Regions from separate parts of the Synechococcus sp. 60AY4M2 genome, predicted to be linked through region 2. Evidence: predicted binding sites of a transcription regulator. Region 2 holds the regulator's gene; the other holds the start of a gene.
What was found. The regulator NtcA, encoded in region 2, controls nitrogen genes in cyanobacteria. The targets are predictions, from matches to a motif close to GTANCNNNNGNTAC.
Positions count from the first base shown of each region.

Region 1: a site for NtcA is predicted at 1,965-1,978, ahead of glnA (type I glutamate--ammonia ligase). Genes of this name have one in related genera too.

Region 1 covers NZ_AUMZ01000001.1:334,154-339,426, forward strand. Annotated here, with positions in the region: gene SYN60AY4M2_RS01445 (hypothetical protein) at 1-141, opposite strand, end outside; gene glnA (type I glutamate--ammonia ligase) at 417-1,841, opposite strand; gene trxB (thioredoxin-disulfide reductase) at 2,214-3,644, shown strand; gene purL (phosphoribosylformylglycinamidine synthase subunit PurL) at 3,711-5,273, opposite strand, start outside.
Region 2 covers NZ_AUMZ01000001.1:2,984,284-2,989,556, forward strand. Annotated here, with positions in the region: gene SYN60AY4M2_RS13055 (PDZ domain-containing protein) at 1-758, opposite strand, end outside; gene ntcA (global nitrogen regulator NtcA) at 1,025-1,699, shown strand; gene leuB (3-isopropylmalate dehydrogenase) at 1,815-2,960, opposite strand; gene petD (cytochrome b6-f complex subunit IV) at 3,103-3,615, opposite strand; gene petB (cytochrome b6) at 3,693-4,340, opposite strand; gene SYN60AY4M2_RS13080 (S41 family peptidase) at 4,591-5,273, shown strand, end outside.

The DNA of each region.
Region 1 (5,273 bases), 2.7 Mb from region 2:
GGCACCGATCTCAGTTCCATCGATTAGCCGCTTGGACATTGAGTTGTAGAAACGTCGATCGTAGCCTTGTTCAAATAGTTTAAAGCCTGCCTGAAGCAAGCGGGAGCGGATCCCTTCGGGTAGCTCTGCTGAAAACGACATGCCCAGGCTCCTGGCCACCTGCTCCAAAGCTTCCCGACGCTTCTTCTCTAGATAGTCAGCTAGCTTCTCTAGATAGACAACAAGCGCCAGAAGGCCTAAGAGAATAAGGACCCAAATAATAAGAGCTATAAGCCATCCCATCCAAACCCCCCCTGAGTCTGTAAACTTCAGCACCCCCACCCAGAGTACCAGAGCAGGCACAAAAAAGGGATCCCTCCAGCAAGAAGGGATCCCGTTCAAAAGCCTTGGCCGAGAACTAATGGTTTAGATGAGAATCAGGCGTCGAAATAGAGCGCGAACTCGTAGGGGTGAGGCCGCAGGTTGATGGGGTTGATCTCGTTGTCAATTTTGTACTCGATGTAGGCCTCGATGAGATCTTCGGTAAAGACACCTCCCTCCAACAAGAAAGCGTGATCCTTCTGCAGGTTTTCCAGAGCATCCAGCAGGGATCCGGGCGTGGAGGGGATCTTGGCCAGCTCGTCTGGCTCTAGATCGTAGATGTCTTTGTCCAGGGGCTCGCCGGGGTGGATCTTGTTCTTGATCCCGTCCAAGCCGGCCATCAACATGGCCGAGAAGGCGATGTAGGGGTTGCAGGTGGCATCGGGGCAGCGAAACTCCAGCCGCTTGGCCTTGGGATTTTTGCCCGTGACCGGAATGCGAATGGAAGCCGAGCGGTTGCCCTGCGAGTAGGCCAGGTTTACCGGCGCCTCAAACCCGGGCACCAAGCGCTTGTAGGAGTTGGTGGTGGGATTGGTGAAGGCCAGGATGGCCGGGGCGTGCTTGAGCAGGCCGCCGATGTAGTAGAGAGCCGTTTCGCTGAGATCGGCATAGTTGCCCTCTTGGTAGAACAGGGGCTGGCCGTCTTTCCAGAGGGACTGGTGCGTGTGCATGCCGCTGCCGTTGTCATTGAAGAGGGGCTTGGGCATGAACGTCACCGTCTTGCCGTGCTTGCGGGCCACGTTCCGGATCACGTACTTGTAAATCATCATGTAGTCGGCAGAGGTGAGCAGGTCGGCAAAGCGGTAGCCCAGCTCTCCTTGCCCGCCAGTGGCCACCTCGTGGTGGTGCTTTTCGATGGGCACCCCCAACTTGGCCATGGTTAGCAGCATCTCGGTGCGGAGGTCTTGGTGGGCATCGGTGGGCGGCACAGGGAAATAGCCTTCTTTGTAGCGCGGCTTGTAGCCCAGGTTGCCCCCTTTCTCCTCCCGGCCTGAGTTCCAGCGGCCCTCAATGGAATCGACGAAGTAGTAGCCGGCGTTCTGAGTTTGGTCAAACCGTACATCTTCAAAGATGAAAAACTCCGCCTCGGGCCCAAAGTAAGCCGTATCGGCAATGCCTGTCGATTGCAGGTAAGCCACAGCCCGCATGGCTAGGCTCCGAGGACAACGGCTGTAGGGCTGGCCGGTGCGGGGTTCAATGATGTTGCAGATGAGGCTGAGGGTAGGCACTTGGAAAAAGGGGTCGATCCAGGCCGTTTTGGGGTCTGGCACCATGTACATGTCCGACTCGTTGATGGATTTCCAGCCCCGGATGCTGGAGCCATCAAAGGGCAGCCCTTCGCTAAAAACTTGCTCCGTCAGCATTGAAGAGTGGAAGGAGACATGCTGCCAGGTGCCAAAGAGATCCACAAACTTGAGATCCACCATCTGGACATCGTTGTCCTGGATCATCTGAAGCACATCTTGGGGCGTGGATGCCATTACTCTCTCCTGATTGGGTTGCGGTTGAGACTGGGGTAATCAAAGGTAGACGGGATCCCCACGCTTCGACTTGAATGGGCCAAAAGCGCTCACCCATCCTAGAAAAGCCGATCTCAGCATTTTGTAGTTTCTGATACGAAATTGCCCTGGCTTTGGCCTTCTGCTCCAGAGGTTGGCCATCGCGCCTCTCAGCCAGGCGTTTCTGCCCTGTTGTCCTCCAGACAGAGACAAAACCCTGTCCCCCTAGCTAGAGGAAAGCGAAAATGGGACTAACAAGCTCCAGCCTCGCCGAGGGTACCAGCTCGTGTTAGGCTAAAACGTAGTCGTTATGAGTTTGGTTTAGTTTTCAGCAACAGCAAGGAGCGACATCGGATGACAGAGCAAAGTCGGGTTGAGAACGTGGTGATTATTGGTTCTGGCCCTGCTGGGTTTACGGCGGCCATTTATGCCGGGCGTGCCAACCTGAAGCCGGTTGTGTTTGAGGGGTTTCAGGTGGGCGGGATCCCGGGCGGGCAGTTGATGACCACCACCGAGGTGGAGAACTTTCCGGGTTTTCCCGAGGGCATCAGTGGCCCCCAACTGATGAAAAACATGCGTGCCCAGGCGCAGCGGTGGGGGGCAGAGCTTTACCCCGAGGACGTCACCTTTGTGGATCTGAGCCAGCGGCCTTTTGTGGTTCGCTCTGACGAACGGGAAGTGCGCACCCACAGCCTGATTATTGCCACCGGGGCCACGGCCAAGCGCCTGCACTTGCCCGGAGAGGAGATCTACTGGAACCGGGGCATGTCGGCCTGCGCCGTCTGCGATGGGGCCATGCCCATGTTTAGGGGGGTGGAGCTGGTGGTCATTGGCGGCGGCGATACCGCCTGTGAGGAGGCCACCTACCTGACCAAGTTTGGATCCCATATCCACATGCTGGTGCGCAGTGGCAAGATGCGGGCCAGCAAGGCCATGCAAGACCGGGTGCTCAACCACCCCAAGATTACCGTCCACTGGCACACGGAGGCGGTGGAGGTTCTGGGCGACGGCCTGCGCCTGACGGGGGTGAAGGTGCGCAACAACCAGACGGGCGAGATTCGGGAGATGGCAGTGGGCGGCCTGTTCTACGCCATCGGCCACAAGCCCAACACCGACTTGTTCAAAGGGCAACTGGAACTGGATGAAGTGGGCTACATTGTCACCCGCCCAGGATCTGTAGCCACCAGTGTAGAGGGCGTGTTTGCCGCCGGGGATGTGCAGGATCACGAGTTTCGCCAGGCCATCACCGCTGCCGGCACCGGCTGTATGGCGGCCATGCTGGCGGAGCGCTGGCTCTCCGAACACGGCCTGGCACAGGAGTATCACGTCGTCCCTCAAAGCCATCTTGAGCCCGCTTCTGCCTCTGCTGTCGAGGTAGAGCCGGAGGGAGACTCGGCTGTTGAGGAGGCCAGTTTTGAGCAGGAGGTGCAAGATGACCTCGACTTCAGCCAGACCTGCCACGAGGGGAGCTATGCCCTGCGGCGGCTCTACCACGAAAGCGATCGCCTGCTGATGGTCAAGTACACCGCCCCCACCTGTGCCCCTTGTCATGCCCTCAAGCTGATCTTGAACAAGGTCATCGAAGAGTTTGCCGACAAGCTGCATGTGGTGGAGATCGACATCGAGAAAGACCCGGAGATCGCCGAGGCAGGGGGGGTCACCTGCACGCCGACGGTGCAGTTTTTCAAAAACAAGGAGCTGGTGGCTCAGGTGGTGGGTGTCAAGCCCAAGTCCCACTACCGGGAGGTGATCCAGGCGAATTTGTCTGAGGCAAAATCAGCTTGAGGTAGTCCCCCTCACCCCCGGCCCCTCTCCCAGCCCCTCTCCCTGAGGGAGAGGGGAGCTAGGCGGCTAGTCGGCAAAGGCGCTGTAGTAGGCACCCTGCAGGGCGGCCAAAGAGACTGACAACAGGGGATCCCCTTCTGCCGTTGTCAACACCAACGGATCCGCAGGCCCGCCCACCTGTCCTAGAAGCTGCCACTGGCCGGGGAGCTGCGACTCTAAGTAGGCTTCCCAAGGAGAGCGCTGGGCCGGGTCCACAGAAACGAGGATGCGGCTGGATCCCTCGCCAAAGAGGGCCTGATCCCAGCGCAGGGATCCAGGAGCTAGGGAGACGCTGGCGCCGCGGCCCCCACTCAGGCAGGCTTCTGCCAAGGCCACCGCCAGCCCTCCCTCGCTGCAGTCGTGGGCGGAGCGCACCCACCCCTGGCGGATGCCGTGGCGGCAGGCCCCTTGCACGCGCTTTTCCAGCTCCAGATCCACGGGGGCAGGACGACCCGTGACCTTGTTGTAGATTGCCGCCAAATACTCGCTGCCGCCCAGGCTGGTGACGGCCTGGGATCCCAAGAGGTAGATGAGATCCCCTTCTTGCTGCCACCCCTGGCCACAGATGAATTTCAAGTCCGGAATGAGGCCCACCATGCCGATGACGGGGGTGGGGTAGATGGCCTGGGATCCCTTCTCGTTGTAGAGGGAGACGTTCCCCCCCGTAACCGGCGTGCCCAGGGCGCGGCAGGCCTCGGCAATCCCCCGACAGGCCAGGGCCAACTGCCAGTACACCACTGGGTTTTCCGGGCTGCCGAAGTTGAGGTTGTCGGTTATGGCTAGGGGATCCGCCCCCACGCAGGAGAGGTTGCGGGCGGCTTCGGCCACGGCGGCCTTGGCCCCCTCGTAGGGATCCAAATACACCCAGCGGCCATTGCCATCTAGGGTGGCGGCAATGGCTTTGCGGGCAGCCTGCAGAGGGGGCACCTCGCCCACGCCAAATTTTTGGGAGCGGATGCGGATAACCGCCGCATCTCCCTGTCCCGGCCAAAGGACGGTGTTGTTTTGCACCTGGTGGTCATACTGGCGGTAGATCCAGGCTTTGCTGGCCAGGGTGGGGCGGGCCAAAAGCTGCAGCAGCACCTCTTGCCAGGCCAGCGTTGCCTGACCTAGGTGAATCCCTTCGCGATCGCAGGGGGGTAGAGTGGCGGGATCCCATTGCCATGCCGCTTGCACATACTCCGGCGGCTCTGGCAACAGGGGGCGGACGTAAACAGGAGTATCCTCCGCCAAGGCCCGCGCCGGCACCCTCACCACGCAGGATCCCTGGTGCCAGATCTCCACCAGCGGCTCGGCAATGACTTCTCCGGCCACGCTGGCCTGCAGGCCCCAGCGATGGAAGATCTCCATTACCTCCGCCTCGCGGCCTTTTTGCACCACCAGCAGCATCCGCTCCTGGGACTCCGAGAGCAAGTATTCCCAAGCCGCCATGCCGCTTTCCCGCGCCGGCACGCGGTCGAGGTCAAAGCGGATCCCCACCCCTCCTTTGGCGGCCATCTCTGCGGTGGAGCAGGTGATCCCGGCTGCCCCCATGTCCTGGGCCGCCACCACCGCTCCCGTGGCAAAGGCCTCCAGGCAGGCCTCGATGAG
Region 2 (5,273 bases):
CCCCCGGCTGACAAATGCACAATAAACCAGTAGCGGTCGTAGGGCAGCTCGCCAAAAAACGCCGCCGTGGCCCGGACAATTTTCTCGGCATCGGCCACCGCTTGCTCCAAATTTAGGGTGCCCGCTCCCCAGACCACGAAGTAGTGAGGGATCCCTTCCACCGCAAACGACCGCAACTGGTGCAGGCCCACCTCCACCGGGCTATCCACCAGCTCGTCGTAGTCTGCCGCCACAAAAGACTGGCCGGAAGCAGCATCCTCAGAAGAAGACCTCAAAGGTCGCAAACTGGTGGCGACGTGCCAGTCGGGTTTGGGAGGGATTATCGTCAAGGTGTAGGGCTCCCGCTCGCGACCGGGCACGTAGAGAAAGAGCGCCGCCCCGTTGAAGTAGGCGTGGGTGAGATCCAAATGGTTGGTGCGCACCGTCAGCTCGTAGGCGTAGACCCGATAGCGGATCGCGACAGCCGAACAGCGGGGCGGCTCGATCTCCCAAGTGTGCTTATCTACCTTCCGCCAGGCCAAAGGGATCCCTTGCTCCGTTGCTGCCTGAAACTCTTGCACATGGCGGGCATATTCCCGCACCAGGTAGGATCCCGGCGTCCACACCGGCAGCCGCAGTTGCAGAGGTACTTCTGGATCCACCTCTTGGATCTGTAGTTCCACCTCCAAAAGGTGATTGGCCGGCTCCGGCATCCGCACCGTGAAATGCTGACGGCTTAGCTGAGAAGGGGCGGCAACCCCACCCTGCGCGATCCCCATATAACTTTCCTCGCACCTCCCGCCTGCACCGTCCCAAAACAGTGCGCTAGAGGCATATCTTGGACAGGAGACAAGACTTCAAAGATGTAGCTCCTGCTACAAAGATATCCAAGCAGAGTCTTTTAGCTTAGGATAATCTTGCCGCCGAGGTCATTTTTGAGTCAAGGGTGGCTTGGGTCAATAGCGGGCAGCTCAACCCCGGCACTCCTGGCTGATCTTGTTGGGTTGATTCTAAGGGATAAACTGACCTTAAAAGGTTGAAGAATATGGCAGTGGCCATTGCAGAAAAATCTCTGGTTGCAGCCTTCAAACAGTTGGGAGGGCCTCACCATCCTCCGGTTATCGAAACGTTTGAGCGCGGTAAGACCATCTTCTTTCCTGGGGATCCGGCGGAGCGGGTTTACTTTTTGGTGAAAGGAGCTGTCAAGCTCTCGCGGGTCTACGAAATGGGGGAAGAAATTACCGTCGCTCTCCTGCGGGAAAACAGCATCTTTGGGGTGCTCTCCTTCATCACGGGGCAGCGCTCCGACCGCTTCTATCACGCGGTGGCCTTTACCCGCGTCGAGCTGCTCTCTCTGCCCATCGAACAGGTGGAAAAATCCTTGCGGGAGAACGCTGAGCTCTCCATGTTGCTCCTCAAGAGCCTGTCTTCCCGCATCTTGCAGACGGAGATGATGATCGAGACGCTGGCCCACCGCGACATGGGATCCCGTCTGGTCAGCTTTCTACTGATCCTCTGCCGCGACTTCGGGGTGCCCGGCCCCAATGGAGTCACCATCGATCTCAAGCTATCCCACCAGGCCATTGCGGAAGCGATCGGCTCCACTCGCGTCACCATCACTCGTCTGTTGGGGGAGCTGCGCAAGAAGAACTACATTTCCATCCACAAGAAAAAGATCACCGTCCACGACCCAATGCAGCTTGGCCATCGCTTTGTCTAGGGGGAGAAGCTGCCCCTAGGGCCGTTTCCAGGAATTTACCAGTCGGGACAATCCCTCCCTCTGGGAGAGGAGTAGCCGTGCCACCAGGGCAGGGCAGCGACGAGGGAACCTCCCCTCAACCACCAGGGGCTGAGAGCGATCCTTGGGGGGAGGCTTGCTGCTGGGCCAGAGCAGCCAAGATCTTTTCCCCCATTTCCCGACAGCCGACGAGGGTCATCCCCTCAGAGTAGATGTCGGCAGTGCGGTAGCCCTGGGCCAAAACCGCCTCGACGGCCTGTTCGATGCGGTCGGCAGCCTGGGGCTGATCCAAGGAGTAGCGCAGCAGCATTGCCCCGGAGAGCACCTGGGCAATGGGGTTGGCCTTGTCTTGTCCGGCAATATCTGGGGCTGACCCGTGTACGGGTTCGTACACCCCAGGGCCAGAGGATCCCAAAGAGGCAGAGGGCAACATGCCGATGGACCCGGTCAGCATCGCCGCCTCGTCGGAGAGGATATCCCCGAAGAGGTTCTCCGTGAGAATGACGTCAAACTGCTTGGGCCAGCGCACCAACTGCATGGCAGCATTATCGACGTACAGGTGGGACAGCTCCACGTCGGGGTACTCAGCCGCAATGGCGGTAACCCGCTCCCGCCACAGTTGTGACACTTCCAGGACATTGGCTTTATCCACCGAGCAGAGCTTGCGCCGGCGTTTGCGGGCCAGTTCAAAAGCCACACGGGCAATGCGATCCACCTCCGCCTCGCTGTAGGCCATGGTGTTCACACCCCGCCGGGATCCCTTGGCATCTGTGAAGATCCCTTTGGGTTGGCCGAAGTAGATGCCGCCGGTGAGCTCCCGCACCACCACCAGGTCGATCCCGGCAACCACCTCCGGCTTGAGGGAAGAGGCCTGCACCAGTTGCGGAAAGATCTTCACCGGGCGCAAGTTGGCAAACAGCCCCAGGCCCGCCCGCAAGCCCAACAAAGCCCGCTCAGGGCGCTTCTCCCGCGGCAGGGTGTCGTACTTAAAGTCGCCAACTGCCGCCAAGTAAACAGCATCGCTCTCCTGGGCCATTTTCAAGGTCTCTGGCGGCAAGGGATCCCCCGTGGCTTCGTAGGCGGCCCCGCCAATCAAGCCCTCCTGCCACTGGAGGGAAAACCCCACCTGAGCGGCAACCGCATCCAAAACCGCCCGCCCCACCTGCATGATTTCAGGACCGATCCCATCTCCGGCCAGGGCTGTAATCCGATAGGTTCGGATAGCAGAGGAAGGAACGCTCATGGGCGGTCACAGCAAAAGAATGCGTAGCGATATTACCATCCCTTGGCCCCCAGGTTTGCCGAAAAGTCCCCCACGTCCAAAAAAAGTGCAGCCCGGCCACCGGCCTGCTGCACTCAGAGTTATCAAGCCGATATTCTGCCCTCTAGAACAGGCCCAGGGTGACCCACTTATCCAGAGGCAAGGTGGCGCCAATGCCCAAATAGAGGGTGACCAAGGTGCCGATCAAAAACACCGTCGTCGCCACGGGGCGGCGCAGCGGATTCTGAAACTTGTTGACGTTTTCGATGAAAGGCACAAACAGAAGGCCGACCGGAATGGCCGACATCAGGGCAATGCCCAAGAGCTTGTTGGGAGCAATGCGCAAAATGTGAAACGCGGGGTAGAGATACCACTCCGGCAGAATTTCCAGCGGCGTGGCAAAGGGATCCGCCGGCTCGCCGACACCCGCCGGATCCATGACCGCCAGGCCGACAATCACCCCAATAGTGCCCAGGATCACCACCGGGAACATAAAGAGCAAATCGTTGGGCCAAGCGGGCTCCCCGTAGGTCATGTGGCCCATGTTCTTCTTCAGCTTGGCCAAAACTTTGGGATTGTCTAGGTCAACTTTGCGGGTAATCGCCTCGGTTGCTATCACTTGCTTTGAGACCGGCATAGCCATTCTCCTTGTCTAGGGCAAAAGTTCTGAAAAGATGCATCCAGGGTGCCCGGCTCACAAGAACCGGTTTGGGATCACAAAGGCCCGGAGATGCCCTGGCGGCGGATCATCAGAAAGTGCATCGTCATGAAGACCGCCGTCAGCCAAGGCAACACAAAGGTGTGCAGGCTGTAGAAACGGGTGAGGGTGGCTTGGCCAACTGCCTCGCCGCCGCGGATAAGCTGGACCAGGGCATCCCCCACCACCGGAATGGCACTGGGCACCCCGGAGACGATCTTGACTGCCCAATAGCCCACCTGATCCCAAGGCAGGGAGTAACCGGTAACCCCAAAGGAAACCGTCAGTACCGCCAAGATCACGCCGGTTACCCAGGTCAGCTCGCGCGGCTTCTTGAACCCCCCCGTCAGGTAAACCCGGAAGGTGTGTAGAATCATCATCAACACCATCATGGAAGCACTCCAGCGGTGGATGGAGCGCAGCAGCCAGCCGAAGTTGACCTGGGTCATGATGTAGTTGACCGATTCAAAAGCCTCGGCCACCGTTGGACGGTAGTAAAAAGTCATGGCAAAGCCGGTGGCAAACTGAATGAGGAAGCACACCAGCGTGATGCCGCCGAGGCAGTAGAAGATGTTAACGTGGGGCGGAATGAATTTTCCGGTTGCGTCATCGACGAAAGGCGTGATCTCCAGCCGCTCGTCTAGCCAGTCGTAAACTTTGCTCATGATGCCTGCAATTTTTAGAGTTGGATATCCAGGGCGGGGCGGGCCCACTCCCTATAGCACTGTAACACAATTCGTTAACACGATCATGAAGTCGGGCTCAGCTTTGAGACAGGGATCCCTACACCAACAGCCCAAACGCCTGCTGATGTCTCATCTTGTTCACGTTTCTTAGTATTTCTTAGCTTCTTCTTCAGTTTGGGATCCGATGATTGCGCAGAAGCCGAGATCTGGGGAAAGCAGTTGCAGAGGGTTGGGGATCGGATGGGGGTTACGCCAGGCTGTCCGAGTTTTGTTGCTAGGGTGCCTGCTCTGGGCGAGTTTGGGCATTGGCGCCTGTCAGGTGCAGGCCAGCCGCTGGGGGGAAGAGCAGCAACTGCTGGCGCAGGCGTGGGCCTATGTGGATCGGGCCTACGTGGATCCGGGTTTCAACGGACAGAACTGGTGGCAGGTGCGCCAGCGCTTTCTCTCTCGGCCCCTGAAGGATCGGCAAGAGACCTACCGGGCCATCGAGGAGATGCTGGCAACTCTGGGGGATCCCTACACCCGCTTTTTGGACAGGGAGCACTACCTCAGCCTGCAGACTTCCACTGCTGGCGAGTTGAGCGGCGTCGGCCTCCAGATTGCCATCGACGGGCAGGGGGCAGTACGGGTCATCGCCCCAATGGAGGGGACTCCTGCCGAGCGGGCCGGGATCCAACCTCAAGATGAGATCCTGGCGGTGGATCAGGTGCCAGTGGCAGGGCTGAGCTTGGATGAGGTGGCAGAACGCATGCGCGGCCCCAGCGGCACAACCGTTAGCCTACGGCTAAGGCGGCAGGAGCGCATCTGGGAGGTGGAGCTGGTGCGGCAGTCCATCCTGATCAACCCGGTGCGCACCGGTTTTTTCAAGCTGCCCCAGGGGGAGGTAGCCTACATCCGCCTCAGCCAGTTTAA